Linked DNA regions of Ciceribacter thiooxidans. The protein of the gene in region 1 interacts with the protein of each later gene in a pairwise test. Links are inferred from orthologs where the notes say so. Each region holds a gene or a part of one and is shown on either strand. Other genes may lie near its edges.

The links.
Region 2: the proteins of trkA (region 1) and ptsN interact in binary tests that used the Escherichia coli proteins (3 or more experiments, as listed by UniProt). The link is inferred for Ciceribacter thiooxidans from one-to-one orthologs.

Annotation. Positions count from the first base shown.
Region 1 is NZ_CP059896.1:1,672,032-1,687,834, forward strand. The notes cover bases 6,703-9,690. They hold trkA (Trk system potassium transporter TrkA), read right to left. Parts: upstream 8,891-9,690; coding sequence 7,514-8,890; downstream 6,703-7,513. Other genes in these bases: H4I97_RS07960 (D-amino-acid transaminase), read right to left, coding at 6,703-7,492; ntrX (nitrogen assimilation response regulator NtrX), read right to left, coding at 8,942-9,690. Also shown: mazG (nucleoside triphosphate pyrophosphohydrolase), read left to right, coding at 1-133; H4I97_RS07930 (LysR family transcriptional regulator), read right to left, coding at 143-1,054; H4I97_RS07935 (aldo/keto reductase family oxidoreductase), read left to right, coding at 1,158-2,036; H4I97_RS07940 (methyl-accepting chemotaxis protein), read left to right, coding at 2,305-4,098; H4I97_RS07945 (YdeI/OmpD-associated family protein), read right to left, coding at 4,226-4,813; GTPase HflX, read right to left, coding at 4,852-6,201; RNA chaperone Hfq, read right to left, coding at 6,276-6,521; more of H4I97_RS07960, read right to left, coding at 6,629-6,702; more of ntrX, read right to left, coding at 9,691-10,306; H4I97_RS07975 (sensor histidine kinase NtrY-like), read right to left, coding at 10,296-12,563; ntrC (nitrogen regulation protein NR(I)), read right to left, coding at 12,728-14,179; H4I97_RS07985 (two-component system sensor histidine kinase NtrB), read right to left, coding at 14,179-15,318; tRNA dihydrouridine synthase DusB, read right to left, coding at 15,318-15,803. UniProt on the Escherichia coli protein: Part of the constitutive potassium transport systems TrkG and TrkH. May regulate the transport activity of TrkG and TrkH systems. Binds to NAD(+) and NADH.
Region 2 is NZ_CP059896.1:3,166,330-3,182,008, reverse strand. Bases 6,233-9,096 are described here. They hold ptsN (PTS IIA-like nitrogen regulatory protein PtsN), read right to left. Parts: upstream 7,964-9,096; coding sequence 7,502-7,963; downstream 6,233-7,501. Other genes in these bases: hpf (ribosome hibernation-promoting factor, HPF/YfiA family), read right to left, coding at 8,032-8,616; grpE (nucleotide exchange factor GrpE), read left to right, coding at 6,803-7,432; hrcA (heat-inducible transcriptional repressor HrcA), read left to right, coding at 6,233-6,686. Also shown: chromosomal replication initiator protein DnaA, read left to right, coding at 1-718; H4I97_RS15650 (class I SAM-dependent methyltransferase), read left to right, coding at 776-1,366; H4I97_RS15645 (DMT family transporter), read left to right, coding at 1,494-2,417; radical SAM family heme chaperone HemW, read right to left, coding at 2,427-3,608; rdgB (RdgB/HAM1 family non-canonical purine NTP pyrophosphatase), read right to left, coding at 3,616-4,260; H4I97_RS15630 (VOC family protein), read right to left, coding at 4,271-4,687; rph (ribonuclease PH), read right to left, coding at 4,716-5,432; more of hrcA, read left to right, coding at 5,604-6,232; lptB (LPS export ABC transporter ATP-binding protein), read right to left, coding at 10,535-11,323; H4I97_RS15590 (LptA/OstA family protein), read right to left, coding at 11,364-11,918; LPS export ABC transporter periplasmic protein LptC, read right to left, coding at 11,933-12,598; H4I97_RS15580 (integration host factor subunit beta), read left to right, coding at 12,865-13,167; H4I97_RS15575 (DUF1049 domain-containing protein), read left to right, coding at 13,242-13,586; H4I97_RS15570 (class I SAM-dependent methyltransferase), read left to right, coding at 13,692-14,819; H4I97_RS15565 (TrmH family RNA methyltransferase), read left to right, coding at 14,816-15,676; lspA (signal peptidase II), read left to right, coding at 15,673-15,679. UniProt on the Escherichia coli protein: Seems to have a role in regulating nitrogen assimilation.

The DNA.
Region 1 (15,803 bases):
CCGCGGCACTAACACGAAATTCAGGCGTCGATTCAAATATATAGAGAAGCATCTTGATGCGTCAGGAGAGACACTCGAAGGCGCATCGCTGGAGCGGATGGAGGCGCTTTGGCAGGCGGCGAAACGCAAATGAATCGCGTTTCTAATCCGTCCAGGCCGCGGAACGCACGAAATCGATAAACGCCCTCAGAGGTGCCGGCACAAGCCGGCGACCCGGATAATAGAGAAACGGGCCGGAGAACGGTTGCCACCAGGTTTCCAGCACCGGCTCAAGGTCTCCACTGTTGAATAGCGGGCGTAGCCAGTCCTCGAAAAGGTGGATGACGCCCGCCCCCGCCACCGCTGCATCGACCGCGAGGTCAGTGCCGCCACCGGCACGGACGATCAACGGGCCGGACGGTTCGATACGCACGACCTCACCTTCCCGTTCGAACTCCCAGGGGCTCGCCAGGGCCCCGCTTGAGAAACGACCGAGCAGGCAGGCATGGCCGAGCAGGTCGCGCGGATGCTCCGGTCGGCCATGCCGATCGAGATATGCTTTGGACGCGGCCGTGGCAAACCGCTGGATACGGGGTCCGATCGGCAGGGCGATCATGTCCTGCTCCAGGCGGTCATCATAGCGGATTCCGGCATCGCAGCCGGCTTCGATCACGTCTACGAAACTCTCCTCGGTGATGATCTCGACCCTGATCTCCGGATAGGCGGCGAGGAAGGACGGGATGAGCCGCGGCAAAACGAGTCGTGCCGCGCTCACCGGTACGTTGAGCTTGAGCGATCCTGCCGGCCGGCTGCGAAAACCGTTGACGACGTCGAGCGCGGCCTCCACTTCGCCGAGCGCCGTATCGAGACGTGCAATCAGCCCCCGTCCCGCCTCGGTCGGCACTACGCTGCGCGTCGTCCTGTTGAACAGTCTGACGCCCAGACGCTCTTCCACGCGACGCACGGCATCGCTGAGGCCCGACGCACTGACGCCCATGACCCTGGCTCCCTCGCGGAAGCCACCTGCCCTTGCGACGGTCACGATTGCGCGCAGGTCATCCAGATCCACCTTCATTGTCCGTTTCTCCGTACAGCCCGTACGAACTTTGGGCCGTTATCACGATAATGTACGAAGACTATCTTCCAGTCACCCATTGATCCGGAAAAGGAGATAGTTCATGTCCACGATTGACAAGGCCGGCACGTTCAAGCTCGGCAACCGCACGATCAACCGGCTCGGCTATGGCGCGATGCAGCTGGCCGGACCCGGCGTCTTCGGCCCGCCGAAGGACCGCCGAGCCGCTCTCGACGTCCTTCGCGCGGCTATTGCCGCAGGCGTCAATCACATCGACACCAGTGATTTTTACGGACCTCACGTGACCAACGAAATCATCCGCGAAGCCCTGCACCCCTATCCGGACAGTCTCGTGATCGTGACCAAGATCGGCGCGCGGCGCGGTGCGGACGGCTCCTGGCTGCCGGCGGCATCACCCGAGGAACTGATCCGGGCCGTCCACGACAACCTGCGCAATCTGCGTCTCGACGTGCTCGATATAGTCAATTTTCGCGCCATGCTCGACCCCCACCATCCGGTCGATGGATCGCTGGAAGCGCAACTGACAACGCTGGCGGATCTCCGCAGGCAAGGGCTCATCAGGCATGTCGGCCTGAGCAATGTCACGCCCGGCCAGGTCGAAGAGGGACGGAAGATCTGCGAGATCGCCTGCGTACAGAACCTCTACAATCTCGCCCATCGAGCCGACGATGCGATGATTGACGACCTTGCCGCCGTCGGCACTGCCTATGTGCCGTTCTTTCCGCTGGGCGGATTCTCGCCGCTGCAGTCGGCCACCCTGTCGCGTGTCGCGGCCGAGCTTGGCGCCACACCGATGCAGGTCGCCCTCGCCTGGCTGCTGCAACGCGCGCCTAACATCCTGCTCATTCCCGGCACGTCGTCAGTGGCTCATCTCACGGAAAACATAGCGGCTGCGGAACTCGAACTGCCGTCCATCGCCGTTTCTGCACTCGACACGATCGCCGAGTCGGGGGGCAAGTAGGAGCACTAGCCCGGGGGGTGTGAACCGGCACACCGCGTGTCGGCCGGCGGGCGCGGGTCAACAACCTCCGCCCACCGGTTTCACTTGCGATGGCATAGTAGATCCCGAGGAAGCCAAGCAATACCCAAAAATGTTCAGATTTGATCTTTGCTCCGCGCAAAATCTTCACAGTTCGTAAACTTCGCCAGGTGAAAATTAGCCCCATAGAAATCAGAGGGGAACCGGCGCACCCACCTTCGAAGTCAACCATCGGGAGCGCCTTTCGGAGATGCAGATGCTGGGTTTTGGTAGTGGATCGGAAGCAAAGTCCGTTCTGGAGGCGATGAGCCGCTCCCAGGCGATTATCGAGTTCAAGCTGGATGGGACCATCATCACGGCCAACGAGAATTTCTGTAAGGCGCTCGGCTATGCGCTTTCCGAGATCGTCGGGCAGCACCATCGGATGTTCGTCGATCCGGACGAGGTGAACAGCCCCGCCTACCGCGAATTCTGGGCGAAGCTCGCAGCCGGCGAGTTCGACCGGCGTCAGTACAAGCGCATCGGCAAGGGCGGTCGCGAAATCTGGATCGAGGCGTCCTACAATCCGGTATTCCGCAACGGCAAGCCTTACAAGGTCGTGAAGTTTGCGACCGACATTACCGAGCAGAAGCTGAAGTCAGCCGAGGATGCCGGCAAGCTCGACGCGATCTCGCGGGCGCAGGCGGTCATCGAATTCACGCCGAAGGGTGAAATCCTGTCGGCGAATGAGAACTTCCTGCGGACGCTCGGCTATACGATGGACGAAATCCGCGGCAAGCATCACGCGATGTTCTGCGATGGCGCCTATACCGCCAGCGAGGCCTACAGGACCTTCTGGAGCAGGCTCGCCTCCGGCGAGTTCGTCGCCGACGAATTCCTCCGCGTCGGCAAAGGCGGCCGGAAGGTCTACATCCAAGCGTCCTACAATCCGATCTTCGACATGAACGGCAAGGTCTTCAAGGTCGTCAAGTTCGCGACCGACGTCACCCGGCGGGTGGAAAATGTCGACCAGCTCGCACGGGCCCTGAATGCACTTGCGGAAGGTGACCTCACCCAATCGCTCGCCGAACCGTTCCTGCCGACGCTCGAGAAGCTGCGCGTCGACTTCAACGGCGCATCGACGAAGCTGCGCAGCACCATGCACACGATCTCCGAGAACGCCGGGGCCATCGCGGCCGCCTCGCAGCAGATCCAGTCGGCCTCGAACGATCTTTCCAAGCGGACCGAACAGCAGGCCGCCTCGGTCGAGGAAACCGCCGCCGCGCTGGAGCAGATCACCACCACCGTCGCGGACTCCAGCCACAGGGCGCAGGAGGCCGGCGAACTGGTGCGCCGGACCAAGGACAATGCCGAACGCTCCGGCGGCGTCGTCGGCCAAGCCGTGGCGGCCATGGGCAAGATCGAGCAGTCTGCGGGCGAGATCGCCAGCATCATCGGCGTCATCGACGAGATCGCCTTCCAGACCAATCTCCTCGCACTGAACGCAGGTGTCGAGGCGGCGCGTGCCGGTGACGCGGGCAAGGGCTTTGCCGTCGTCGCCCAGGAGGTCCGCGAGCTCGCCCAGCGCTCGGCCAAGGCGGCGAAGGAAATCAAGGAACTGATCAGCGCCTCCAACGAGCACGTGAAGAGCGGCGTCACGCTCGTCGGCGACACCGGCCGCGCGCTGCAGGAGATCGTCGGGCAGGTTCTCCGGGTCGACGACAATGTCGGCGCCATCGTCGAGGCGTCGAAGGAACAGGCGACCGGTCTCAAGGAGATCAATACCGCCGTCAACAGCATGGACCAGGGCACGCAGCAGAACGCCGCCATGGTGGAAGAGACGACGGCCGCCGCCCACAGCCTCGCCCGCGAAGCAGAACAGCTCTTCCAGATGCTCTCGCAGTTCAACATCGGCGGGGCAGCCAGCGCCCGACGCCAGGTACCGGTCGCTGCGCCTCGTGAGGCGAAGCCTGTCCCCTCGCCGGCACGTCAGATGGCGGCGAAGGTCGCCGGTGCTTTCAACAGCAACGCGGCGCTCAAGGACGACAGCTGGGAGGAATTCTGAGCGCCACGCCGGTGCATGACACGTCGGCCTGCAAAGTTTGACTTACGAGACCACCCGCCCACCGCGGGTGGTCTTTTCGTTCGGTGAACGGATCTTCCGGCAGAGGGCCTCGAAGAGCCGCGGCTCGTCACCGCTCCTGCAGCCCCTTTCCTGCTAAGATTCGGTCCCGGCTCTTTTCGATCCGCGAGACGCGGGTGGAAGATTGCTTCGGCTGGGCGAAATGCAGCGCATAGCCGCGCTTGCGACCGGGCGTCAGTGCCTCGAAAGCCTCGTGCAGCTCGGGATCTTCTTCCAGTGCGGCGAGAAGCTCTTCCGGGTAGACGATGTCATCCTTCGGAAGGTCGACCTTCGCGCCAGCCTTTTCGAGTTCGATCGCCTCCCGGACATAGCTCCGGATGGTGGTCTCCATCGCCTCGATCTGGCTGAGGCCGTTGAACCTGAACATCCGGACGGCACGGGAATTGTCGCCGGGCGCGACGAGCAGACCTTCCGGGTCCTTGAGCAACACGCCCTTGAAGAAGCCGAGCGCAGCATTCTCCTTGAAGCCCCAGATGACGGCCACATTGCCGCCGTCATACGTGTAGCAGGGTCCGCGCCACTTGAATTCTTCCGTGAGCCCGCAATCGAGCAGGATCGCCCTCAACGCCCGCAGTTCCTCCGGCCATGTCTTGGCCTCTGAGAAGAAGGCGTCGATCCTTGCGGTGTCATCATGCATCTGCAACTCCTCTCGTCGTTACGGAAGCAAAATGCCCCTCATCGCTCCCAGTCTTCCTTGTCACGCTTGCGGTCGTTGCCGAGCTTGCGTTCGAGCTCCATCGCCTGGCGCTCGGTCAGCCGCACGTCGAGGCTGACGGAACCGTCCTCGCGGTCCTCGCGGCCATCGACGACCGCGTTCTCGTAGGCCCAGGAGATCAATGCCTGCTTGTCGGCCGGGATAATGACCGTGGTTTCGGTCAGCACGCCCGAGAGCCGCTCGGAAATCACCGCCATCAGCCGGTCAACACCCTCGCCGCTGATCGCCGAGACCGGAATGACGTTGGCGCGCGAAGCGGCCTTCTGCAGGATCGCGTCGTGGCGTTCCGGCTCCAGCCGGTCGATCTTGTTCCAGACCTCGATGATGCGCTCGGCCCCTTCCTTCTCACCAATACCGAGGTCGGAGAGAATGCGCAGCACGTCCGATGCCTGCGCCCCGTTGTCCGGATCGGCCATGTCGCGGACATGGAGGATGAGGTCGGCTTCCAGCACCTCTTCGAGCGTCGCGCGGAAGGCGGCGACGAGATGGGTCGGCAGGTTCGAGATGAAGCCTACCGTGTCCGACAGGATGACCGTGCGCCCGTGCGGCAGTTTCATGCGGCGGAGCGTCGGATCGAGCGTCGCAAACAGCATGTCCTCGGCGAGCACGCCGGCGCCGGTGATGCGGTTGAAGAGCGTCGACTTGCCGGCATTGGTGTAGCCGACGAGGGCGACGATCGGATGCGGCACCTTGCGGCGCTTGGCGCGGTGGAGCTGGCGGGTGCGGACCACCTGCTCCAGCTCCCGTTCGAGCCTGACGATCCGCTCCTGCAAGAGACGCCGGTCGGCCTCGATCTGGGTTTCACCCGGACCGCCCATGAAGCCCGCACCGCCGCGCTGACGCTCAAGGTGGGTCCAACTGCGGACCAGCCGGCCCTTCTGATAGTTCAAATGAGCAAGCTCGACCTGCAGCGAGCCTTCCTTGGTGGAGGCGCGCCGGCCGAAGATCTCCAGGATGAGGCCCGTCCGGTCGATGACCTTGGCGTTCCATTCCTTTTCGAGATTGCGCTGCTGCACCGGGGTCAGCGGATGGTCGACGATGACGAGCCCGGCATTGTGCTCGTCGAGCAGCGCGCCGATCTCGGCGATCTTGCCGGTGCCGAGCAGCGTCGCCGGACGCGGCTGGTTGACCGGTACGAGCAGACCTTCCGCAATCGTCAGGTCGATGGCCCGCGCGAGACCGATCGCCTCTTCGAGACGGGCTTCGTTGGATCGAGTTGGAGCGGGCGGCTGGACGCCAGCGCCGTCGGTCTGGCCGGTCGCGGCAGCGCGCGAGGGTTTGACCAGCGGAACGATGACGATGGCGCACATGTCGTCCCGGTGTTTTTCATCCTCCGGGACTATGGAATCGCTCTTGGTATCGCGCGTGTTGATTGCTTTTGATCCTATGAAGCGACGTTCTCTTCGCTTTCGAACATCTGCATCGGCTGTCCCGGCATGATGGTCGAAATCGCATGTTTATAAACCAGCTGCGAATGCCCGTCACGGCGCAGAAGGACGCAGAAGTTGTCGAAGGACGTGACGACGCCGGTCAGCTTGACGCCGTTGATCAGAAAAATCGTCAACGAAATCTTCTGCTTGCGAACTGTGTTGAGGAAAAGATCCTGCAAATTCTGAGAACGTTCCGCCATGGCGCCGCTTCTTTCTTTTTTGCCGGTACTTTGACCGGTGAATTATTGTTTGCACGTGTCAGCCGACCAGGAAGTGCCCTTACGACCCCTTCGCGGTGAAGTTGGTATCAAATCGCGGTCTTTTCCGCAATGTCGAAAAAGGCTTGCCGGAACCGGGCTGAGACGTCGCCCGGATGGCCGTTGGCAATCGTACGGCCGTCGATTTCGACGACCGGAAAACAGATGCTGGTCGCCGCCGTGATGAAGACTTCACGCGCCTCCAGCATCTCCTCGCGCGAGAACCTGCGCTCGACGATCGGCACCCCGAGCTTGTCCGCGACATCCATCAGCGTCGTGCGCGTGATTCCCTTGAGGATGCCGGGTTCTGCCGGACGTGTGATCAGCCGCCCCTCCTTGTCGACGATCCACACATTGGTTGCCGCCCCTTCGGTAACCATCCCGTCACGATCGATGTAGACCGCTTCCTGTGCACCCGCCTCCTTCGCCTGCTGGCGGGCAAGCACGTTCGGCAGAAGCCCTACCGTCTTGACGTCGACGCGTTCCCAGCGGTTGTCGGGGAGCGTGATCGCCTTGATGCCGTTGGCGTTCTTCGCGGCTATGATTTCCGGATTAGTGCTCTTTGCCGTCACCACCAGGGTCGCGGGCGTATCCGCAGCGGGAAAGACGTGGTCGCGTCGCGCCGCGCCGCGGGTGACCTGCAGATAGAAGAGGCCATTGCGCACGCGGTTGCGCCGCAGCACCTCACGAATGACCTGGATCAGGGCGGCACGCACCATCGGAGGCTTGATCCGGATCTCCGAGAGCGAGCGGTCGAGCCGGTCGAGATGGCGGGTGAGATCGACGATCACGCCGTGACGTACCTCGCAAACCTCGTAGACGCCGTCGGCGAACTGATAGCCGCGATCCTCGATATGGACGCCGGCCTCGCCGTGGTTGACGTAGCGGCCATTGACATAGGCAGTTCTCGGCATGGTCGTTCGAACTCCGGGCGATCAGAAATACTGGATGGAGACGCGGAACATCTGCTCGACGTCACGGATCGCTGCGGCGGTGACGAAGAGCACCACACGATCTTTGGTCTTGATCCTGGTGCTGCCGTCCGGGCGAAGGACGACGCCGTCGCGATAGATCGCGCCGATGCGCATGCCCTCCGGCAGGTCGAGATCGCGGAACGGCCGTCCGACGAGCGGCGAGGTTTCCAACGCTTCGGCCTCGATCACCTCCGCCGCCCCCTTCTGCACGGCGTAGACCGAACGGATGCGTCCCTTGCGGACGTGCTGGAGCACACGGGAGATGGTGACGGCTCTCGGATTGATATAGGCGTCGATGCCGATCGAGGTCGTGAGATCCTGATAGGACGGATCGTTGATCAGGATCATCCCGGACTTGCAGCCGAGGCGCTTTGCCATCGCGGCGCTCAGCACATTGATCTGGTCGCTATTGGTCAGGGCCACCATCAGGTCCGCGTCCTGGATGTCCGCCTGCATCAGGATGTTCTGGTCGAGAGCCGAACCGTGGAGGACGATCGCGTGCCGCAACTGATCGGACACGGAGATCGCACGCTCACGGTCTCCCTCGATGATCTTGACCTTGGTCTTCGGCTGCGTCTGGTCAATCGTCCGGGCGACGTAATAGCCGATATTGCCACCGCCGGCGATGACGAGACGGCCGGCCTCCTGCTCCTCGTGTCCGAAGAGCCCGAGGGTCCGACGGATATGGTCCCGCTGGCAGATGACATAGGCGAGATCGCCGACCAGCAACTGATCCGTGGAGCGCACGACATGCAGCCGCCCGTTGCGGTAGATCGCGGTGACCGTCGCCATCAGATCGGGGAAGAGCTGGCTCAGCTGCTGCAGCGGGGTGTTGACGACCGGGCAGTCCTCCATGCACTCGATCGCCACCATGGCAATGTGGTCGTCGGCAAAACGTGCGACGTCGTTCGCACCGGGGAAAGAGATTCTCCGCAATACCATCTTGCCCACTTCGATCTCAGGCGAGATCGTCACGTCGATCGGCATGTTGTCGCGGCTGAAGAGGTCGGAGTATTCCGGACGGAGATAGCTCTGCGAGCGGATGCGGGCGATCTTCGTCGGCACATTGAACAGAGAATGGGCCACCTGGCAGGCAACCATGTTGATCTCGTCGTAGAGCGTCACCGCAATGATCATGTCGGCCTGGTCGGCGCCCGCCTTGGCGAGCACGTCCGGATGGGCGCCGTGGCCCACATAGCCGCGCACGTCGAGCGTCTCGGTGATATGGCTGATCAGCGACGCCGATGTATCGATCACGGAGACATCATTGTCTTCCTGCGACAAACGTTCCGCGATCCCGTAGCCCACCTGCCCGGCGCCGCAAATGATGACTTTCATGATGCCTCTTTCGACGAGTGTGATGCCGGCGGCACGAACCGCCGGACTCGCTTATACGCCAAGAGACTTCAGTTTGCGATGGAGAGCGGAGCGCTCCATGCCGACGAATTCGGCCGTGCGCGAGATGTTGCCGCCGAAACGGTTGATCTGGGCGATGAGGTAATCGCGTTCGAACATCTCGCGCGCTTCACGCAGCGGCAACGTCATGATGTGGGTGTCGTTGCGCGCCGATACCTTCGGCAGCATGTCTGAGAGGTCCTGCGGCAGCATCTCGGCGGTGATCGGCGATTCGGGACCGTCGCCGTGGGCGAGGATCATCAGCCGCTCGATATTGTTGCGAAGCTGCCGGATGTTGCCCGGCCAGTCGTTCGCCTGCAACACCGCCATCGCATCCTCACCGATCCTGCGCTGGCGCACGCCCGCCTGTTCGCAGATTTGACGCATGTACATGTCGACGAGGAACGGAATATCCTCCCGCCGTTCGGCGAGCGCCGGCACCTTGATCGGCACCACCGCCAAACGATGGAAGAGGTCCTCGCGGAAACGGCCCTCGGCAATCTGGTTTTCGAGGTTGTAGGCCGTCGACGAGATGATGCGGACGTCCACCTTGACGCGCTTCGAGCCGCCGACGCGCTCGAACTGCTGTTCGACCAGTACGCGCAGGATCTTGTTCTGCGTTTCGCGCGGCATCTCGCCGATCTCGTCGAGATAGAGAATGCCGCGATGGGCTTCCTCGAGCGCACCGATGCGACGCGGCTGGCCGGGCGAACCTTCGGTGCCGAAAAGGGCGATCTCCATCCGGTCAGGCGTGATCGCCGCCGCGTTCAGCGTGACGAACGGACCGCCGGAGCGGGTCGAACGCTTGTGGATCATCCGCGCCACCAGTTCCTTGCCGGAACCGGAGGGGCCGAAGATCATGATGCGGCTATTCGTCGGGGAGACCTTGTCGATCGTCTGGCGCAGCTGCGAGACGGCAACCGAGGTGCCAATCAGTTCTGCAGTGTCGCCGGCGCGCTTCTTCAGCTCGGAGACTTCGCGCTTCAGCTTGGAGTTTTCGAGCGCCCGCTCGGCGATCAGGATCAACCGGTCGGCCTTGAACGGCTTCTCGATGAAATCGAAGGCGCCGCGCTTGATCGCCGAAACCGCCGTCTCGATGTTGCCGTGACCGGAAATCATCACCACTGGAAGCTCGGGATGACGGGTCTTGATCTCGTCGAGCAGCGACAGCCCGTCAAGCCGGCTTCCCTGCATCCAGATATCGAGGAAAACCAGCCGCGGTACGCGATCGGAAATCGCCGCAAGGGCACTGTCCGCGTCGTGGGCCGTGCGGGTTTCGTGGCCTTCGTCGCTCAGGATGCCCGAGACGATCTCGCGGATGTCTTCTTCGTCGTCGACTACAAGAATGTCAGAGGCCATGGACCTTTTCCTTGTCACCTTCACCTGCGGAGGAAACACCGGCGTCGAGGCGCGGCAGGATGATCCTGATCATGGCCCCTCGCCCGTGGTCGAACTCCGCCGGCGCGTCATGCAATTCGAGCTGACCGCCGTGTTCTTCGATAATCTTCTTTACGATAGCGAGCCCGAGCCCCGTGCCCTTCTCGCGCATCGTCATGTACGGTTCCAGAATCCGGTGGCGGTTCTCAACCGGCAGACCGCGCCCGTTGTCGATGACATCCACGACGAAACTGTCCTGGCCCTCGTCATAGGTCGAGCGCACCAGCACCTTGCCGCCCCGCCGCTCTTCCGCAGGCACGGCTTCAATCGCCTCCACCGCATTCTTGATGAGATTTCCGACCGCCTGACCGAGCATGCGGGCATCGAAGCTGCCTTCGAGCGGCTTGTCACCGAACTCGCGCAAAAAGGTTACGTCATTGTTACCCATCTCACGCAGGAAGACGGCATCACGCAGAATGTGACGGAGGTCGGACCGCTGCTTCGCCGGCTTCGGCATGCGGGCAAAGGCGGAAAACTCGTCCACCATCCGGCCGATGTCCTCGACCTGCCTGACGATCGTATCCGTGCACTGATCGAAGACCGCACGGTCGCTCTCGTCGATCTGCCTGCCGTAACGGCGCTTGATCCGCTCCGCCGAAAGCTGGATCGGCGTCAGCGGGTTCTTGATCTCGTGGGCGATGCGGCGCGCGACGTCGGCCCAGGCGGTCGAACGTTGCGCGATGACGAGATCGGTGATGTCGTCGAGCGTGATGACGTAGGCGTCAGCGGCGCCGCGGGTCTCCTCGCGGGTCACCTGCACGCTCAGCGTCCGCTCCTTGCCGCCGCGGATCAGGTTGATCTGCTGGCGGTATTCTCCGCGGTGGCGCACCGCCGCTTCCGCCATCACCCGGTCGATTTCAGGCGCGATAACCGAGAGCTTCTTGCCGACGATCTCCTCGGACGACTGGGCGAGGAAATATTCCGCCGACGGATTGACGATGGTGATCACGCCGTCGTCCTCGACGCCGATCACGGCCGCCGTGACGCCCGAGAGCACCGCCTCGATGAAGCGGCGGCGGTCGTCGACCTCGTCCTTGGCCTCCAGGATTTCGTCGCGCTGGGTGCGGATCTGCGAGATCATTTTGTTGAAGGTGAGCGACAGGCTGCCGACGTCGCCATCGACGGAGCGAACAGGAACAACGACGTTGAAATTGCCGGAAGCGACGTTGTCGGCCGCACTGATGAGCAGCCGGATCGGTCGGACGATGCGGTCGGCGATCGCGATCGCCGTCCAGATCGCCGCCAGCAAGACGATCAGCGCGAAACCGAGATAGAGGACCGCAAACGCAATCTGCAGCGAAGTGCGGCCGGCCTCCATCGCCTTGTATTCGGCGGTGTTGTCCTCCATCAGCCGCATCGCCGCCATCACCTTCGGATCGACGGCGCGGATCGTGTAGAGGAAGGTGCCGGAAATCGAATCGAGCTTGATGATCGCGCCGACGAGATTGGTCACGCCGGGCGGAATCAGCGTCGGCTGACCGGCCGCCGCGCTTTCGAGCGCGTCCTTCGGGATCGCGGGCAGCGGCTTATCGGTTTTGATCTCCGCCTGGGTGATCGCCGAACCGTCCTGACGCACGAGGAAGGCGCCCAGCATGCCGCGGCCCTTGGCCTGGCGGGTCATCAACTGCACGAAACCGGTGCGGTCGAGGAAGAAGAGCGCGCGGTTGCGGTCGAGATCGTTCGCCATCGAGATGGTCTGGCCCTGCAGGTAGCTCGCATTCTCGAGCATGTAGGCCTGCGCGACATCCATGGATGAACTGACGATCGATTGCGTCCGGATCGAGAACCAGCGGTCCAGACCGACGTTCAGCGTGATGCTGGCAAAGATCGCGACGAGGATGGCGGGCGTAATCGCCACCACCGAGAAGAGCGCCACGATGCGGACATGCAGCCGGGCCGCCGCACGGCCGCGCGTGCGTGCTCTTACCAGGCGGCTGACCTCGCGCCCGATCAGGAACATCAGGCCGACGACAAAGAGCGAGTTCAGCACAGCCGAGGCGATGAGGACATTCGACGTCGGCGCGATCGGGGTCAGCCCGAGCAGGACCGGAAGCGTGAAGACCGCGCAGGCAAGCGCGCCGCCGGCCAGAACGAGACCGGGCAGTGCGAAGGACGCGCGACGGTCGTTCGCCAGTGCGGCGTCACCCTCCGCCACGGGATCGGTCCTTCGGCTGTCCATCTCAAATCACATCCCGCCCCGCCGGGGCCAAATCAGCGCTGTGCGCATCACAAAGGAAACAGTCTCGTCCGAACGGACGAACGAAACGGTTCGAGTGGACTCGCGCCGTGTCGTGGCTTTTGAGCAACGTATTGTGGCGAAATTGCAACGGCTGTCGGCGGGTGTCAAGCCGACCGGGAGCTCCTGTAGACCGATACGCCGAGTTCGCGAATCTTCTTCCTGAGCGTATTGCGGTTGAGGCCCAGCAGGTCCGCAGCCTTGATCTGATTGCCGCGTGTCGCCGTCAGCGCCGCCAGAATGAGCGGGTACTCCATTTCCGTCAGCACGCGATCATAGAGGCCGGAGGGCGGCAAACCATCGCCAAAGCTGGCGAAATAGCTGCGCATGTTCTCTTCCACCGCCTGCGCAATGGTCATCGGTCCCGACGCGACGCTCGCCTTGGTGATCGGGCTGTCGGCGATGTCGGAGCGCAGTTCGGATTCGATGATCTCCCGGGTGATGACATCCTGTGGATAAAGCGCCATCAGGCGGCGGACGAGGTTCTCGAGCTCGCGGACATTGCCGGGCCACGCATAGGATTTCATGACTTCGAGCGCCTCCTGGTCAAAGCGCTTCGAATCAAGCCCCTGCCGCTCGCCCTCTTGGATGAAATGGCGGACGAGGTCCGGAATGTCCTCGGCACGGTCCCTCAGCGGCGGCAGACGCAGCGGAACGACGTTGAGGCGGTAATAGAGGTCCTCGCGGAAGAGGCCCTGGTTGATCGACTGCTTCAGGTCCTTGTTCGTCGCCGCCACGATCCGGACGTCGGTACGGATCGGCGTGCGGCCGCCGACTGTCGTGTACTCCCCCTGCTGGAGAACGCGCAGCAGGCGCGTCTGCGCATCCATCGGCATGTCGCCGATCTCGTCGAGGAACAGCGTACCGCCCTCGGCCTGCTCGAAGCGGCCGGTCGAGCGCGTCTGCGCGCCGGTGAAGGCACCCTTCTCGTGGCCGAACAGTTCCGACTCGATGAGGTCGCGCGGGATCGCCGCCATGTTGATCGCGACGAAGGGGCCGTTGCGGCGCTTGCCGTAATCGTGCAGCGCGCGGGCGACGAGTTCCTTGCCGGTGCCGGACTCGCCGGTGATCATCAGCGTGAGGTCGGTCTGCATGAGCCGTGCGAGGACGCGGTAAATTTCCTGCATGGCGGCCGAACGCCCGACCAGTGGCATCCCGTCCTGCATGTCGTCGTCGACACGGACCGGCTTTTTCTTCGGCTCCGCAAGTGCGCGGCCGATGATCGCGATCAGTTCGGTCAGGTCGAACGGCTTCGGCAGGTAGTCATAGGCGCCGCGCTCCGACGCCTTGATCGCCGTCATGAAGGTGTTCTGCGCGCTCATCACCAGAACCGGCAGATCTGGCCTCGCCTTCTTGATACGCGGCAAGAGGTCGAAGGCGTTCTCGTCCGGCATGACCACGTCGGTGACGACGAGATCGCCCTCGCCGGCCGAGACCCAGCGCCAGAGCGTCGCCGCATTGGAGGTAATCCGGACGTCGTATCCCGCCCGCGTCAGCGCCTGATTGAGCACCGTGCGGATGGCGGCATCATCGTCAGCAACAAGGATGGTGGCAGTCATCAGAGGCTTCCTGTGGAGTTCGCCGGAGTTGCGTCTTCGAGTGCGACACCCCGGGAGACGGGCATCAGCACGCGGAAAGTGGTGCGGTTGGACTGGCTGTCGCATTCGACGATGCCGCCGTGACCGCCGATGATCTTGGCGACCAGCGCGAGGCCGAGCCCCGATCCGTTGGTCTTGGTGGTGATGAAGGGATCGAAGAGATGCGGTAGCAGGTCGGCGGGAACCCCCGGACCGTTGTCGTGCACGCAGAATTCGAGCGGCAGCGAGATCTTTTCTCGCGAACCGGCGACCGAGAGGCGGATCCCCGGCCGATAGGCGGTCGTCAGCTGGATTTCTCCGTCGGCGCGGTCGCCGATCGCCTCGGCCGCGTTCTTGACGAGATTGAGGAACACCTGCACCAGCTGGTCGCGGTTGGCATAGACCGGCGGCAGCGACGGGTCGTAGTTCTCGGTGATCTTGATATCGCGGGCAAAGCCCGCTTTGGCGATCGCCTTCACGTGGTCGAGCACCGAATGGATGTTGATCGGCTGCCGGTCCACCGGTCTCTCGTCGGAGAAGACCTCCATGCGGTCGACCAGCGAGACGATCCGGTCCGTCTCGTCGCAGATGAGGCGTGTCAGCGCCCGGTCTTCGTCGGTCACCGAGCTTTCGAGAAGCTGTGCCGCGCCGCGGATGCCGGAGAGCGGGTTCTTGATCTCGTGCGCCAGCATCGAGGCGAGCCCTGTCACCGAGCGGGCGGCAGCGCGGTGGGTCAGCTGGCGGTCGATCTTGTCGGCCATCGAGCGTTCCTGGAATACAACGACCACGGAGCCCGGATCACTCACCACCGGAGCGACGTAGAGGTCGACCAGCTTGTCCTCGCCGAGGCGCGGTGAGCTCAGGTCGACGCGGTATTCGTTGACCGGCGCCCGCCGCTCCCGCACCTGGTCGATCAGGGCGAGCAGCGGGCTGCCGAAGGGAATCAGGCTCGCCACCTGATGGCGGGCGAGATGGCTGGCGCTCGCGCCGAAGAAGGATTCCGCCTCCCAGTTGGCGAAGGTGACGAAACCTTCGGCATCGACGAGGATCACCGGATTTTGGATGGCGTTCAAAACAGTCAGGGCCAGGCCGTTGTCCCGTGTTTCCTGCGGTTGCGACATCAGGCGGCCTCCTGCCGGTCGTTTCTCTCGCTCGCCGCCTCTTCGAGTGCGCAAGACAGAGCCGCGACGACGAAGCGGGGATCGCGGGCCGTCATGATCTCCGCCTTGCGGGCGGGCGCGAGATCCGGCGCGAAGCGTTCGAGATACCAGCCCAGGTGTTTGCGGGCATGGCGCAGGCCGACATCGGTCCCGTAATGCGCCAGCATCATCTCGTAGTGCTCGACGGCGATCGTGGCGATCTCGGCGGCTTCAGGTGCACGGGCGCCGGCGAGAACGCCGGCCAGCCACGGCCGCCCCTGACAGGCACGACCTATCATGACAGCATCGGCGCCGGAACGCCGCAGGATTTCCTCTGCGTCCTCGCGGGTCGAAACGTCGCCGTTGGCGATCAGCGGGATCTTGACCGCGTCGCGCACCGCGGCGATCGCATCCCAGTCTGCGCGGCCCTCGTAGAACTGCATGCGGGTGCGGCCGTGGATGGCGAC
Region 2 (15,679 bases), 1.5 Mb from region 1 along the record:
TATGCAGTTCCTGCAGGGCAAGATGATCCAGCATGAGTTCTGCCATCTCCTCAACACCTTGCTCGATAGCGCCAAGCAGGTCGTCGTGGCAGCCGATCGTGCACCTTGGGAACTGGAGTCGCTCGACCCGCGGGTCCGCTCGCGCCTGCAGGGCGGCGTTGCGATCGAAATGGAAGCGCCCGATTTCGAGATGCGCTTCTCCATGCTCAAGAAGCGGCTCGACGCTGCGCAGAAGGACGATGGTTCGCTCGACATTCCGGTGGAAATCCTCGCTCATGTGGCGCGCAGCGTCGCAAGCAGCGGCCGTGATCTCGAAGGCGCCTTCAATCAGCTCATCTTCCGCCGTTCGTTCGAGCCGAACCTGTCGGTCGACCGCGTGGACGAACTGCTCGCCCATCTCGTCGGAGCCGGAGAGCAGAAGCGCGTTCGCATCGAGGACATCCAGCGGGTAGTCGCCCGCCATTACAACGTCTCGCGCCAGGAACTGGTCTCGAACCGCCGTACGCGGATGATCGTCAAGCCCCGGCAGATCGCCATGTATCTGTCGAAGACGCTGACGCCGCGCTCATTCCCCGAGATCGGCCGTCGCTTCGGCGGACGTGATCACACCACGGTGCTGCATGCGGTCCGGAAAATCGAGGAATTGATCGGCGCAGACACCAAGCTCAGTCACGAGATCGAGCTTCTCAAGCGGTTGATCAGCGAGAACAACGCATGATGCAGGGCCGGCGGAAACGCCGGCCTTTTGCTTTATGGACCGACGATCGGTGGTATGATGCACGATGATCCGTCGCTAGACTTCTACGAAGCGAATGCAGATGCCTATGCAGGGCGTTCGCGATCTGTACCGCATATCAGGCTTGATGCGTTTCTGGGCGGACTGGTATCTGGCGCGCGTATTCTTGAGCTCGGCTGTGGTGCCGGTGACGACAGCGCCGTGATGCTGGCGCGAGGGTTCGACGTTGTGCCGACCGACGGTTCGGCGGGTATGGCGCAGCAGGCCGAAATACGGCTTCGCCGTCCGGTGCGGGTGATGCGCTTCTCCGAACTCGATGAGACCGGTCTCTATGACGGCGTCTGGGCTAATGCCTGTCTCTTGCACGTGCCGTTGGCGGAGCTGCCGCCGGTACTTGGAAAGATCCGCCGTGCCCTGCGTCCGGCGGGACTATTCTATGCAAGCTTCAAGGCAGGGCAGGGCGAAGGCTACGACCAGTTCGGCCGTTATTACAACCGGCCGACGCCGGAGTGGCTCACGCGACAATACAAGGCGCAAGGGTTTGCCGAACCGGTTATCGAAAGCGCGGAAGGCGGCGGCTACGACGGCGTGCCGACGGAATGGCTTCACGTCGTCGCAAGGCCGGCATGAACCGGCGTCGAGGCTGAGCCTTTCGTGCCTTGTTTCCTGCTCGCCGGATTCGTGTTTCGCCAGCGGCTGAAATCGGGTGGTGGGCTTCGCCGGAATTTGCGATCTTTTCGGAAAAGGAGAGATTGCTATGGCGCATAGAGAAATGGCGGCGGCGGAATGGCTGATGCTTCTCGGGCTCTCCCTGCTCTGGGGCGGATCCTTTCTCTTCAACGGCATTCTGGTCAAGGTCTGGCCGCCGCTCACCATCGTCACGGCTCGGGTGTTGCTGGCAGCGATCACGCTCTGGATCATTATCCGGCTGTCGGGGATGGCCGTCCCGAAGAGCCGCGAAGTCTGGCTTTCCTTTTTCGGCATGGGGCTTTTGAACAACGCCATTCCCTTCACGCTGATCGTCTGGGGGCAGACCCACATCGCAAGCGGGCTCGCGGCGATCCTCAACGCGACGACGCCGCTCTTCGGGGTCGTCGTTGCGCATGTGTTGACCGAAGACGAGAAGCTGACGGCAAACCGCGTGGCGGGACTATTGATCGGGCTCGCCGGCGTGGTGATTATGATCGGGCCGTCGGTGCTCGGACAGGTCGGTGGTGATGCCTGGGGTGAGCTCGCAGTTCTCGGTGCCGCCCTGAGTTACGCCTTTGCCAGCGTTTACGGCCGCCGCTTCCGCCGCATGGGATTGCCGCCACTCCTGCCCGCGGCCGGCCAGGTCACGGCCTCGTCCCTGCTGCTGTTGCCGATGGCGCTCTTCGTTGATCGCCCCTTCGCCCTGCCGCTCCCGGGACCAGAGACCTGGATCGCGCTGTTGGGCCTTGCCGTTCTCTCGACGGCGCTCGCCTACATTCTCTTCTTCCGGATCCTTGCGACGGCAGGCGCGACGAATATCATGCTGGTCACAATCCTCATCCCGCCGAGCGCGATCCTCCTGAGTGCGCTGGTGCTCGGCGAGCGCCTCGCCCCGCGGCATTTCGTCGGAATGCTGGCGATCGGGCTCGGCCTTCTCGCAATCGACGGCAGGTTCTGGCGTCGGCTGGCGACCCGCGCTCCGCGAGTTTGAAGTTTCAATTCAGCAGGCGAGATCGGCAACGACCGCATCAAGAATGAGCATCCCTTTCGGGGTGCAACGTAGCCTCGAATTGCCGAGCCGTTCGATGAAGCCATGTTCCAGTAAAATCTGTTCGCGCGCCGGGTCCGGGTCGCGGCCCGAAAGCTGCTGCCAGCGGGCGAGGTCGACGCCTTCCCGAAGGCGAAGCCCCATCAGCAGCAGTTCGTCGGCCTGCTCGTCAGTACCGAGGACCTCCTGATCTACCATTCCGTGGCCGTCGCGCTCGACGGCTGCAAGCCAGCCTTCGGGGTTGCGCTCGGTTGCTGTCGCGAGTTTCTCTCGTCCACGCGACAGGCGGCCATGGGCGCCGGGACCGATCCCCGCATAGTCGCCGTAGCGCCAGTAGGTGAGGTTGTGGCGGCTTTCCGCGCCCGGCCGGGCGTGGTTCGAGACTTCGTACGCCGGCAGGCCCGCATCGGCCGTTATTTCCTGCGTCGCCTCATAGAGATCGGCGGAAAGATCGCCGTCCGGCACTATGAGTTTGCCGGCCTTGTGCAGGCCGAAGAAGGGTGTGCCTTCCTCGATCGTCAGCTGGTAGAGGGACAGATGGTCGACGGCATAGGAGATCGCTTGCCGCAACTCCGGTTCCCAGGCCTCGACGGTCTGGCCGGGACGGGCGTAGATCAGGTCGAAGGACATCCGCGGGAAAATCTCGCGGGCGAGCTTGATCGCCTTTAGCGCGTCGGCCACATCGTGCAGCCGTCCGAGAAATCTCAGATCCGTGTCGTTGAACGCCTGGACGCCGAGAGAGACGCGGTTGACGCCGGCCGCCCGATAACCGCGGAACCGCGTCGCCTCCACGCTCGAAGGATTCGCCTCCATTGTGATCTCGATACCATCGGGCACATGCCAATGACGAGCGATCCCCTCGAGGATTGCCGAAACGGTCTCCGGCTCCATGAGGGACGGTGTGCCGCCGCCGAGGAAGATGCTGGTGACGGTCTTCGGGCCGCTGAGACGGCGCATGGTCTCCATTTCCCGCAGGAAGGCCGCGACGAAGCGCGGCTGGTCCACGGGCTGGTGGCGTACATGGCTGTTGAAGTCGCAGTAAGGGCACTTCGCCGCGCAGAACGGCCAGTGGACATAGACACCGAAGCCGGGTTCACCCGTATCGGGAAGAAGGAACGGTGTGGCGTCCGACATACCGGCGTCAGGCCTCCAGGCAGGTTTCGACGAAGAGCTTGAAGGCGCGGGCGCGATGGGACAGAGCATTTGCCTGTCCGGGCTTCCAGCCGTGTTTTTCCTGTGCCGTCATCTCGCCGAAAGTCCTGTCGTGCCCGACCGGCTGGAAGACCGGATCGTAGCCGAAACCGGATGTGCCGCGCGGCGGCCAGACGACGGTCCCTTCGACCTCGCCGCGGAACGTCTCAGTGTGGCCGTCGGGCCAGGCGAGGCAGAGCACGCTGACGAAACGAGCCGTCCGCCTTTCCGGTACGGTTGCGTCGCGGTCCTGCAGCGCCTTTTCGACCTTCTCCATCGCCATCTGGAAATCGCGAGTGCCGTCTTCGCGTTCCGCCCAGTTCGCCGTGTAGACGCCGGGAGCCCCGTCGAGGGCGTCGATCACCAGACCGGAATCGTCGGAAAGGGCCGGCATACCGGAGGCCTTAGCCGAAGCGAGCGCCTTGATGGCTGCGTTTTCCTCGAAGGTGGTCCCGGTCTCATCCGGCTCTTCGAACTTGAGGTCGGCCGCCGATTTCGCGGAGAACCCGAGTGGGCCGATGAGATCGGCAATCTCGGCGATCTTGCCGGCGTTGTGACTGGCAACGACGATGGTTTTGGTGTCGAGTTTGCGCATGCGGCTGGTCCTATTCGAGATTCCAGAGACGAGGCTCCGCACATTCCAGGCTGTTGCCGGCCGGATCGCGGAAATAGATCGACCGGGCGCCGTTCGGCCAGTGGAAGTCGGCCTCGATCGCTACGCCACCCGCCCGGAGCCGGGCAATGACGGTATCCATCTTCTCACGCGGGACCCGGAAGCAAGCGTGCCCCGGACCGGTCGCGCCGTGCGGCGGTACGGGAAGGGCATCGGCCGGCGCTGGATGCGCAGTCGCCGAAGGATCGAAGATCAGCAGGATGCCTGCGCCGCACCGAAAAAAGACGTGCCGTCCTTCTTGCCGGATCACGACGTCCAGCCCGAGCACGCGGCCGTAGAAATCCTCGGCCGCCTCGAGGTCGGAGACGTAGAGCGCCGTTTCCAGAATACCTTCGAGCTCGGTGGACATAGTCTGCTCCCGTGCCTTGCGGCAGCAATCAGAGGATCGCCTGCTTCTGCAGGGTCACCAGTTCCCCGATGCCGTCGCGCGCAAGCCGCATCAGCGTCAGGAACTCGTCCTCGGTGAAGGGGGTGCCTTCCGCCGTGCCCTGAATTTCCACGATCGCGCCGCTTCCGGTCATGACGAAATTGGCGTCGGTTTCGGCAGCCGAGTCTTCGAGATAATCGAGGTCGATGACCGGCTGCGTTGCGAAGACACCACAGGAGATCGCTGCGACATGGTCCTTGAGCACCCTGTCGACCTTGACCATGTTGCGTGCTTCCATCCATTTCAGGCAGTCGTGCAGCGCGATCCAGCCGCCGGTGATGGAGGCGGTGCGGGTGCCGCCGTCCGCCTGGATGACGTCACAGTCGATGGTGATCTGGCGTTCACCAAGCGCTTCCAGGTCAACGACGGCGCGAAGCGAGCGGCCGATCAAGCGCTGGATTTCCTGGGTTCGTCCGCCCTGCTTGCCGGCGGCGGCCTCCCGCTTCATGCGCTCTCCGGTGGCCCGCGGCAGCATGCCGTATTCGGCCGTGACCCAGCCCTTGCCGCTGTTGCGCAGCCACGGCGGCGTCTTGTCCTCGAGGCTCGCCGTGCAGAGCACGTGAGTGTCCCCGAACTTCACGAGACAGGAACCTTCCGCATGCTTCGAGAAATTGCGCTCGAACGAAATCTTGCGCATCTGGTCGGTTTTTCTGCCTGACGGCCGCATTGGCTTCTCCTTGAAACTTTCTATGGCCTTCTACGGTTGAGCGTCGCGATTTGCAAAGAAAAACCGGCCTTTCGCCTCTCGCAGGGTAGGGATTTTCCCGTTTGTGATCGGCCTGCAAGTGACTATATTCGCCTAGAGCATTGTTCGAACAGGGTTTGCATCGTAACCGTCATGGCGAATACTCCGGTCAAAGAGATATCTTCCGCGCTGGACGACCGTTCGCGTGAGATTTTCCGGCGCATCGTCGAAAGCTATCTCGAATCGGGAGAACCGCTCGGTTCGCGCAACCTGTCGCGTCTCCTACCTATGTCTCTGTCTCCCGCTTCCGTGCGCAACGTCATGAGCGATCTCGAGGATCTCGGGCTCATATACGCGCCGCATATCAGCGCCGGCCGGATGCCGACACAACAAGGCCTGCGTTTCTTCGTCGACGCATTCATGCAGGTCGGCAATCTGTCGGAGAGTGAACGCAAGAGCATTGAACGGCAGATCCGCCCGCAGGATGCGGATCAGCCGCTGGAAAACTTGCTGACCGACGCGAGTCGCATGCTTTCGGGCTTGTCCCGCGGGGCGGGACTGGTGATCGCCGCCAAGAGTGACCAGATCCTGAGGCACGTCGAATTCATCCGGCTGGAGCCCACGAAGGCGCTGGCGGTGCTGGTCGGCGAACACAATCAGGTCGAAAATCGCATCATTGATCTGCCGGCCGGCGTGACGGCATCGCAACTGACCGAAGCAGCCAACTTCATCAATGCCAATCTTGCCGGTCAGACGCTCCCCGAACTGCGAGGCCAGCTCGTCACGTTGAAGGAACAGGTCGCCGGTGAGCTCGATGCACTTTCCCAGGACCTGGTCGAGCGTGGTCTTGCGGTTTGGTCCGGTGGGGCGGAGGCCGAAAAGCCGACACGGCTTATCGTCCGCGGCCGGGCCAATTTGCTCGAAGGGGTCGCGGGCGCCGAGGATATCGACCGGCTGCGTCTCCTTTTCGATGATCTGGAACGCAAGGAAAGTCTGATCGAAATCCTTAATCTCGCGGAGAGCGGCCCCGGCGTCCGGATATTCATCGGCTCGGAAAACAAGCTTTTCTCGCTGTCCGGCTCCTCGCTGATCGTGGCGCCTTACCGCGACAGCGACGAGCGGATCGTCGGCGCCGTCGGCGTCATTGGCCCGACGCGCCTCAACTACTCCCGCATCGTTCCCATGGTCGACTACACCGCGCAGCTGATGGCACGGCTCTCGCGCTCCAATCGTTAGGCTCGCTTATGAGACAATCACGGTTCGGTGGCGATATCGCACCGGAGCCTTGATTTTTCGACCTCAAACCCTGATATCGGGCACGAATTCCAAACGACATTCAATCGGAGAACGTCATGACCGACGAAACCAAGAAAAACGGACCTGACGCCACCGTCGCTGAAAGCCAGATCGACGAGCAGCGGAACGGGGAAGCCGAAGCAACGAAGGCGGAAGTCGATCCTCTCGAGACACTGAAGGCAGAGAATGCAGAATTGCGTGATCGCTTCCTGCGTCTTGCGGCCGAGATGGACAACTTGCGTCGCCGCACCGAGCGTGACGTGAAGGATGCCAAGTCCTATGCGGTGACGGGTTTCGCCCGGGACATGCTGGCGGTTTCGGACAACCTGCGCAGGGCTCTGGAGGCCGTCTCGGAGGAAGCACGCGCGTCCGCCGACGCCGGCCTGGCTGCGCTCATCGAAGGTGTGGAGATGACGGAACGCGGCATGCTCTCGACGCTCGAACGGCACGGTGTCCGCAAGATCGAGCCGCAGGGCCAGAAGTTCGATCCGAACTTCCACCAGGCCATGTTTGAAATTCCCAACGCCGAGGTTCCGAACAACACGGTGGTACAGGTGGTGCAGGCGGGCTTTACGATCGGCGATCGCGTTCTTCGCCCGGCCATGGTCGGCGTTGCGAAGGGTGGGCAGAAGACGGAAGCCCAGCCGGAGGCCAATGCCGCATCGGCTGGCGAAAAGGACGCCTGATTCTTCTTCTATCTTTGCCGAAAAGATGGGCGTCAGCGGAAGCGCGGCGCCCTTTTTTGTGGGTGGACGTCAGGCTGCGTTCGCCTGTTCCTCGTTCAGGAAAGCGTAAATTGCAGAGGCGGATTCGGTCGCGCGGAGCTTAGCGACCAGGTCCTGGTCGCGCAGGACGCGCGCGATCCTCGAGAGCGCCTTCAAATGGTCCGCACCTGCGCCTTCCGGGGCCAGCAACAGGAACACGAGGTCGACAGGCTGGTCATCAAGCGCTTCGAAGTCGACAGGCGTCTCCAGCCGCGCGAAAACGCCGGTGATGTTCTTGATGCTGTTCAGCTTTCCATGCGGGATCGCGATGCCGTTACCGACACCGGTGGAGCCGAGGCGTTCCCGCTGCAGGATGACGTCGAAGATTTCCCGTTCGGGGATGTTCGTGAGTTTTGAGGCTTTCGCGGCGAGCTCCTGAAGCAGCTGCTTCTTTGAGTTTACCCTCAGGGCGGGAACGACTGCGTCTTGTTGCAGCAAATCTGCCAAGGCCATTTCAAAATCCTTCATGCCGCCGAATCAAAGGGGAAGGAAACGGCGTGGACCGCCGTTTCCGGTTTGGCTCAGCCTTTGATGTTGGCGGAGTCGATCCATCCGATATTACCGTCGTTGCGACGGTAGACGATGTTGATCTGGTCGCTGCCGGGGTTGCGGAACAAGAGTACAGGTTCGTCCGTCATGTCGAGGGCCATGACTGCACTCGCAACCGACATGGTCCGCAGTTGCTTTGTGCTTTCCGCCACGATCGTGGGTGCGTAATCCTCGGGAAGCTCCTCATGCTCGTCGGATACGGCATCCATCACGGTATAGGCGACCTCGACGGGCGTGCCGGCACCGTTGTTCGGATGGCGATCCTTGAGCTTCCGCTTGTATCGGCGCAGCCGCTTGTCAATGCGGTCGGTGGCAATGTCGAAGGAAATCAGCGGGTCATTTGCGGAGCCGGTGGCGTGCAGGTTGACGCCGGAGTCGAGGTGGAGCAGGCAGTCGGCGACGAAAGGTGCGGCTGCGGCCGCCGATTTCGTTACCGTGATCTGGCCGGAATACCCGCCGTCGAAATATTTGGTTACCGTCTCCGTGATCCGTTCTTCAATCCGTTGCCGGAAGGCTTCACCGATTTCCATATGTTTGCCGGATACGCGCACACTCATGGAGTTTCCCTTCTTATTGTGATTTGCGGGTATCAGTTTACGTCAACCGCCGTCTGCATCCAAGCTCTTCACACAGCAATGTCGCCCGCTCGGGCTGTCGCTGGACGGAGGTTGGGGATAACTCGGGGTCGTCTCCTTTGCCAGTCGGGGCGGGCTTCTAGACAAGCTTTGGACGAGAGTCAACGGCCTGCTAACCGATTCTTAACAAACGGCAGACGGTGCGCTCAGCCTGTGGACACCTTCGCCATTGCGCGTTTCTCGCGCCTCCGTTGTACCGACGAGGGAATGTTCATCGCCTCCCGGTACTTGGCCACCGTACGCCGCGCAAGGTCGATGCCGCCATCCTTCAGCGCACTGACGATGTCGTCATCCGAGAGGATCGCTTCCGGGCTCTCCTGCGTGATCAGTGTGCGGATCCTGTTCCGTACCGCTTCTGCCGAATGACTGTCGCCGCCCTCGGCCGAAGCTATGGAAACGGTGAAGAAGTATTTCAGCTCGAAAAGGCCGCGCGGGGTCAGCATGTACTTGTTGGAGGTGACGCGGCTGACCGTGGATTCATGCATCTTGATCGCATCCGCCACCGTACGCAGGTTGAGCGGACGGAGATGATCGACCCCGTGGCGCAGAAACGCATCCTGCTGACGGACGATCTCGCTGGCGACCTTGAGAATGGTGCGGGCGCGTTGGTCGAGGCTGCGGGTAAGCCAGCTGGCATTCTGCAGGCACTCGGCAAGGAAGGCCTGATCTGCGTTGTTCGTGTCGCGGCCTTTTGTCACCCGGGTATAGTAGCTCTGGTTGACGAGAACTCGTGGAAGGACATCAGGGTTGAGTTCCACCGCCCAGCCGCCATCAGATGCCGGACGGACGACAATGTCGGGGACGACTGCCTCGCTCAAATTCGTCTCGAACCCACTTGCCGGCTTCGGATTCAGGCCGCGGATCTCCGAAAGCATGTCGATCAGATCTTCTTCGTCGACTCCGCAGAGCTTTTTCAGGCTCGCGAAGTCACGCTTGGCGAGAAGCTCGAGATTGTCGATCAGCGTCGCCATCGCGGGATCGAAGCGGTCACGTTGTTTCAGCTGAATTGCGAGGCATTCGCTCAATGAACGGGCAAATATGCCGGGAGGATCGAGGGTCTGCAAAATCCCGATCACATGTTCCAAACGCTTGGGCGCCCCCCGAAGCGTTCCGCAACCTCCTGAAGATCGGCGCGCAGATAGCCCGCTTCGTCGAGCTGGTCCGTGAGGGCGAACGCGATCATCCGATCGGCCGCGTCGGGAAAGGCGAAGGGAATCTGTTGGCTCAGATGATCGCGTAAGGTTACCTGGCCGGCGACGAAGTCGTCCAGGTCGTATCCTTCGCCGGGGTCCGTCCCGGCGCCCGGCATCGACTTCCACTGCCCCAAAAGCTCAGGCGCGTCGGCACGGGCCGAGACGCCTTCGTCGACAAATGCGCTGTCGAAATTGGAGTCAAGGCTTTCTTCGAGTGCAGAGCCCTTGGCGTTTTCGTACCAGTCGCTTTCCGGCGCGCCTGCGCCTGCGCCTGCGCCGGCCGTCGTTTCCTGCGCGGCAAGTGCCTCCTCGCCCCGCGGGCTTTCCGACCCGTTGTCGCCGTCTTCCGAAGCGAAATCGAGGAGTGGGTTCTTTTCGACCTCCTGGGCGATGAACTGGACGAGTTCGAGGTGGTTCATTTGCAGCAGCTGGATGGACTGCATCAGCTGAGGCGTCATGACCAGGGTTTGGCTCTGGCGTAGATGTAGATTGGCCGACAAAGCCATGATGAACGCGAAACTCCCCCGAAATTCACCCGCTCAGACCGTCAAACGTCGCGGAGAAACTTCAACTGGCCCAAAAATTGCTTTTTTATCTGGTTTGGTCAAGCCGGACGATGGGGGAATCGTCTCGTGGAGGTGTCGGCCTCAGAGACTGAACTTGTCGCCGAGATAAAGTCGCCGGACATCGGGATTGTTGACGATGTCATTGGCACGTCCGTGGGTCAGGACCTCGCCGGCGTGGATGATGTAGGCTCGGTCGATCAGACCGAGCGTCTCGCGCACGTTGTGATCGGTGATCAATACGCCGATCCCGCGCGCCGTCAGGTGGCGCACGAGGTTTTGAATGTCCGACACCGAAATCGGGTCGACGCCCGCGAAGGGCTCGTCGAGCAGCATGAACGTCGGGTCGGTCGCAAGGGCGCGGGCGATTTCCAGGCGACGCCGCTCGCCGCCGGACAAGGCGACGGCAGCAGATTTGCGCAACTTCTCGATGTGGAACTCATAGAGCAGTTCATCGAGTTTGGCTTCCCGCTTGTCGCGGTTCGGTTCATGAACCTCGAGGACAGCCCGGATGTTGTCTTCGACACTCAGGCCTCTGAAAATCGACGCTTCCTGCGGCAGGTAGCCGACGCCGAGGCGCGCTCGCCGGTACATCGGCATCGCCGTCACCTCGTTGCCGTCGATGGCGATCGTGCCTGCGTCGACGGGCACCAGACCCGTGATCATGTAGAAGCAGGTCGTCTTGCCGGCGCCGTTGGGGCCGAGCAGCCCGACGGCTTCCCCCCGGCGCACGACCAGCGACACCCCGTTGACGACGCGACGGGTGTTGTAGCTCTTTGTCAGGCCATGGGCGATCAATGTCCCCTGATAGCGCGTCTTGTCGAGGCGCGCCTCGTCGGGGCTCGGCTGCCGCGCCCGTAGCGCGCCGGACAGTGTTGAGGCAAAAGGAATCTTCACGTGCCGACCGGTCCGGTTACTTCTTCTGGGATTTCGGGTCGAGCTGGATCTGCACCCGGCCGCCGCAGCTGTCGAGTTTTGCTTCGCCGGTATTCATCTGAACCGTCAGTTTGCAGCCGACGAAGACGTTCTGGCCTTCCGACAGAACCACCCGGTCACCTTCGAGCACGAATACCTGGCGGTCCATGTCGAAATAGCCGCGTTCGGCGGTGGCCTGCTGGGTGCCGGAGGAAAGGAAGACCTTGTTGGTGACGTCTATCTTCTGAATGTCGGCGTTGCCGCTGGTCACCGAGGTGCTGTCGCCACGATAATGAACCGTCATGTTGCCTGACTGCAGGACCGTGGTGCCCTGTACGACCTTCACATTGCCGTTGAAGAGCGCAACCTTCTCCTGCTCGCGGATTTGCAGTTCGTCACTTTCGATCTGGATCGGCTTGTCGTTGGAAAGTTTCAGGCCGTCGAGGTTGCTTTTCGTCGCCTGTGCCAGAGCCGGTGCCGACCCAGCAACAGACATGCCGAAGGCAACCAGCAGCCCAGCCACCAAAACCGAATTCTGACGTTTGTCTTTCATGACTGGACCGGCTCTCAGTTGTCCGCTTTACGGATAGCGGACGGTTCGATGTTGACCCGAACTTTTCCCGCGAAGGTGATTACTCGCCCCTTATCTGTCATCTTGAGCGACTGCGCAACAATCGACGCTTCCTTTGCGGTGATGGCGACAGGGTCCTTGGTCTCCATGCTGCCGCCCTTGATGTCCAGGTGAGCAGACTTGAATGCAGCCTCGATGCCCGTGCTGAGCTTGATCGTGAAGGGCGCCGTCATGTCCAGTCGGTCGGTGGAGCGGTCGAAGACACCGCTTTCAGCGATGACGCGGGCGATGGTCTTGTCATCGATCGGAACCGCCGCTGCGATTGTCTCGAGAGTGATGATGTTCGGGTTCCTGATATCCTGAAGAGCGCGTTCGGCGCGCATGGAATAGCTGATGCCATCCGAGTTGCGCCCCGAAATGGCGGGCTTCTCCATCACGACCTTGCCATTCTCGATCCGCGCAGATTCCATTTTCACGTTTTCCGGGAGATAGGCCCGGATCACCGACACTGCGACGAAGGCGAGAGATATGACGAAGGCAGCCACCGGGAGCAGAACCTTGAGGTGGCGCACGCGTGCAGAATGCGCCACCGCCCTCTGGTAGGCGCGCACGTCCGGCTGAAGGCCGGCAGTCGCGGCACTCTCATCTACCCTGTTCAACATGAATCAGGCCTGTTCCAGAATAATATCGAGCGGGAATGGCCCCGCCCGCAGCCTGCCGCAACCGACACGACACATCGCATTAATAAGATCGCATGCCAATATGGAAATTGTTGGCGCGAATGCAAGTCCACGCCACCCCTGACGGACGACTTCCGTGCTCGCCGGGCACGTTGCGGAGTTTCGGCTAAGTTGTTTCTTGACGGTGCTTTTTTAGTTTGGCACCTTGGCTCCTCTATTGCAGGAAACCACAATCTCAGGGGGCGAGCGTGATCAAGTCGGAATTGGTGCAGATCGTCGCGGCGCGAAATCCGCATCTTTATCACCGTGACGTCGAGAACATCGTCAATGCTGTCCTAGACGAGATCACCGATGCGCTGGCTGCCGGTAACCGCGTCGAGCTTCGCGGCTTCGGCGCCTTCTCGGTCAAGAATCGCCCGTCTCGCTCGGGGCGCAATCCTCGGACCGGAGAATCGGTTTTCGTGGAGGAGAAGTGGGTGCCGTTCTTCAAGACCGGCAAGGAATTGCGCGAACGCCTCAATCCCGGGATGGGCGACCAGGACGGGGATTGAGCGGCCCCGTCAGCCTGAGCGCAAGCGAACCGCGCCGGGCGTTATTGGAATACGTCTGCCGAGGAGAGTGAGCGATGGTAAAGAAGATCGTCAATCTGATTGTGCTTGTACCGCTCGGCATCGTGCTTGTCGTGCTGTCCGTTGCCAATCGCCAGAGCGTGACGCTCGCGCTCAATCCTTTCCGGCCGGAGGATGCAGTGCTGTCGCTGACTGCGCCGTTCTTCGTTTTCCTGTTCCTCGCGGTCATGTTGGGAATTGTGATCGGTGGTGCTGTGGTGTGGCTTTCTCAGCGCAAGTATCGCAAGCGCGCCCGCACCGAGTCGCGCTCTGCCCAGCAATGGCAGGTGGAGGCCGAAAGGCACAAGGCGCGGGCGGAGCAGATCGCGGGCCGCGATCTGCCGCAGTTGCAATCCAAATAGGCTCGCCGTCGAAAGTCCTTAACGAGCCGAAAGCGCTTTCGCGTAAGCCGCTGTGGTGCTATGGGCTCGCGATCACTGGACGATCGACAAAGACAGGACCAAGGCGTGAAGAACAAAGAGCGCCGGCCGGCCCGCGGCAAGCCGGCGGGATTGGGCGGCAAGGGACCGAGAGACGGGAAATCGCCCGCCGCGGCTGTCACGAAGCCCGGCTCCGGCAAGAGCCGTGAGCACACCCGCCGACAGGCTGCGAAATCTATGCCCGAGAAGCCGCCGGCACAGGCAGACGAGCCCACTCGTATACTGCAGATCCGGGCCGGCGAACGCCCGGCCGAGCACGTTCCGCTCATCCTCGAGAGTCTCGGTGCCGGAGATTTCCATCTGATCGACAGCGGCGACGGCTTGAAGCTGGAGCAATACGGTCCTTATCGCATCATACGTCCCGAAGCGCAGGCTCTATGGCCGAAAGCGCTGCCGTCTCACGTCTGGGACAAGGCGGATGCAGTTTTCACCGGGGACACCGACGAGGACGGCATGGGGCGCTGGCGCTTCACCCGCGAGGCGCTTGGCGAGACCTGGCCGCTTTCGCTTCTCGGTGTCGATTTTCTCGGCCGCTTCACTGCCTTCCGCCACGTCGGGGTCTTCCCCGAGCAGATCGCACACTGGAGCTGGATGAAGGAACGCATCGAAGGTCATGGCCGGCCGCTGAAGGTGCTGAATCTCTTCGGCTACACGGGCGTCGCCTCGCTCGTCGCCGCCGCTGCCGGGGCCGAGGTCACCCACGTCGACGCGTCGAAGAAGGCGATCGGCTGGGCGCGCGAGAACCAGGCTTTGAGCCGACTCGAAAGGGCACCGATTCGGTGGATCTGCGACGACGCGATGAAGTTCATTCAGCGCGAAGAGCGTCGAGGCAGTCGCTATGACATCATCCTCACTGATCCGCCGAAATTCGGCCGAGGCCCCAACGGCGAGGTCTGGCAGCTCTTCGATCATCTACCGGCCATGCTCGACATTTGCCGGGAAATCCTGGCTCCGAAGGCACTCGGCCTCGTGCTGACGGCCTATTCGATCCGGGCTAGCTTCTATTCCATCCACGAACTGATGCGCGAGACCATGCGCGGCAAGGGCGGGATCGTGGAATCCGGCGAACTGGTGATCCGGGAGGCCGGACTCGACGGCAAGACGCCCGGCCGGGCGCTTTCAACATCACTCTTCAGCCGGTGGGTGCCGAAATGAACGACGATCTTCGCGAACAAGGCCCGCGCCGGGTTGGCCAGGTCAAGGAGGTGACGAGCCTTTCGAACCCGATCGTCAAGGATATCAAGGCGCTGTCCCTCAAAAAGACGCGGGACGAGACGAGGAGCTTCATGGCCGAGGGGCTGAAGCTCGTGATCGACGCGCTTGATCTCGGCTGGACCATCAAAGTCCTCGTTTATTCCAAAGCCGGCCGAGGCAAGCCGTTGGTCGAAAAGGTTGCCGCACGCGCCGTCGCGGCAGGCGGTCTGGTGCTCGAGGTAAACGATAAGGTGATGTCGGCCATCACACGTCGTGACAACCCGCAAATGGTAGCGGGCGTCTTCGAGCAGCGGTTCAGGGCGCTGAAGGACGTGCATCTCGGCAAGAACGAAACCTGGGTGGCGCTCGATCGCGTGCGCGATCCCGGCAATCTCGGAACCATCATCCGCACGGCCGATGCGGCCGGCGCTTCCGGTGTCATCCTGATCGGCGACTGCACCGATCCCTTCTCGCTCGAGACCGTGCGGGCCACCATGGGCTCACTGTTTGCGATGCCGCTGGTCAAGACCTCGGTCGAAGAGTTCGTTCGCTGGAAGGCGAAGTGCGGGGGACAGGTCGTCGCGACCCATCTTGCCGGTGCTGTCGACTATCGGACGATCGACTATAAGCGTAAGCCGGTCGTCGTTCTGATGGGCAACGAGCAGTCCGGACTTCCGGACGAACTTGCACGCGAGGCCGATGCGCTGGCGCGCATCCCACAGGCCGGTCGTGCCGACTCGCTCAATCTCGCTGTTGCGACGGGCGTGATGCTGTTCGAAGCGCGCCGCCACCTTCTGACGCTTGGCGATGCGAAATGACGA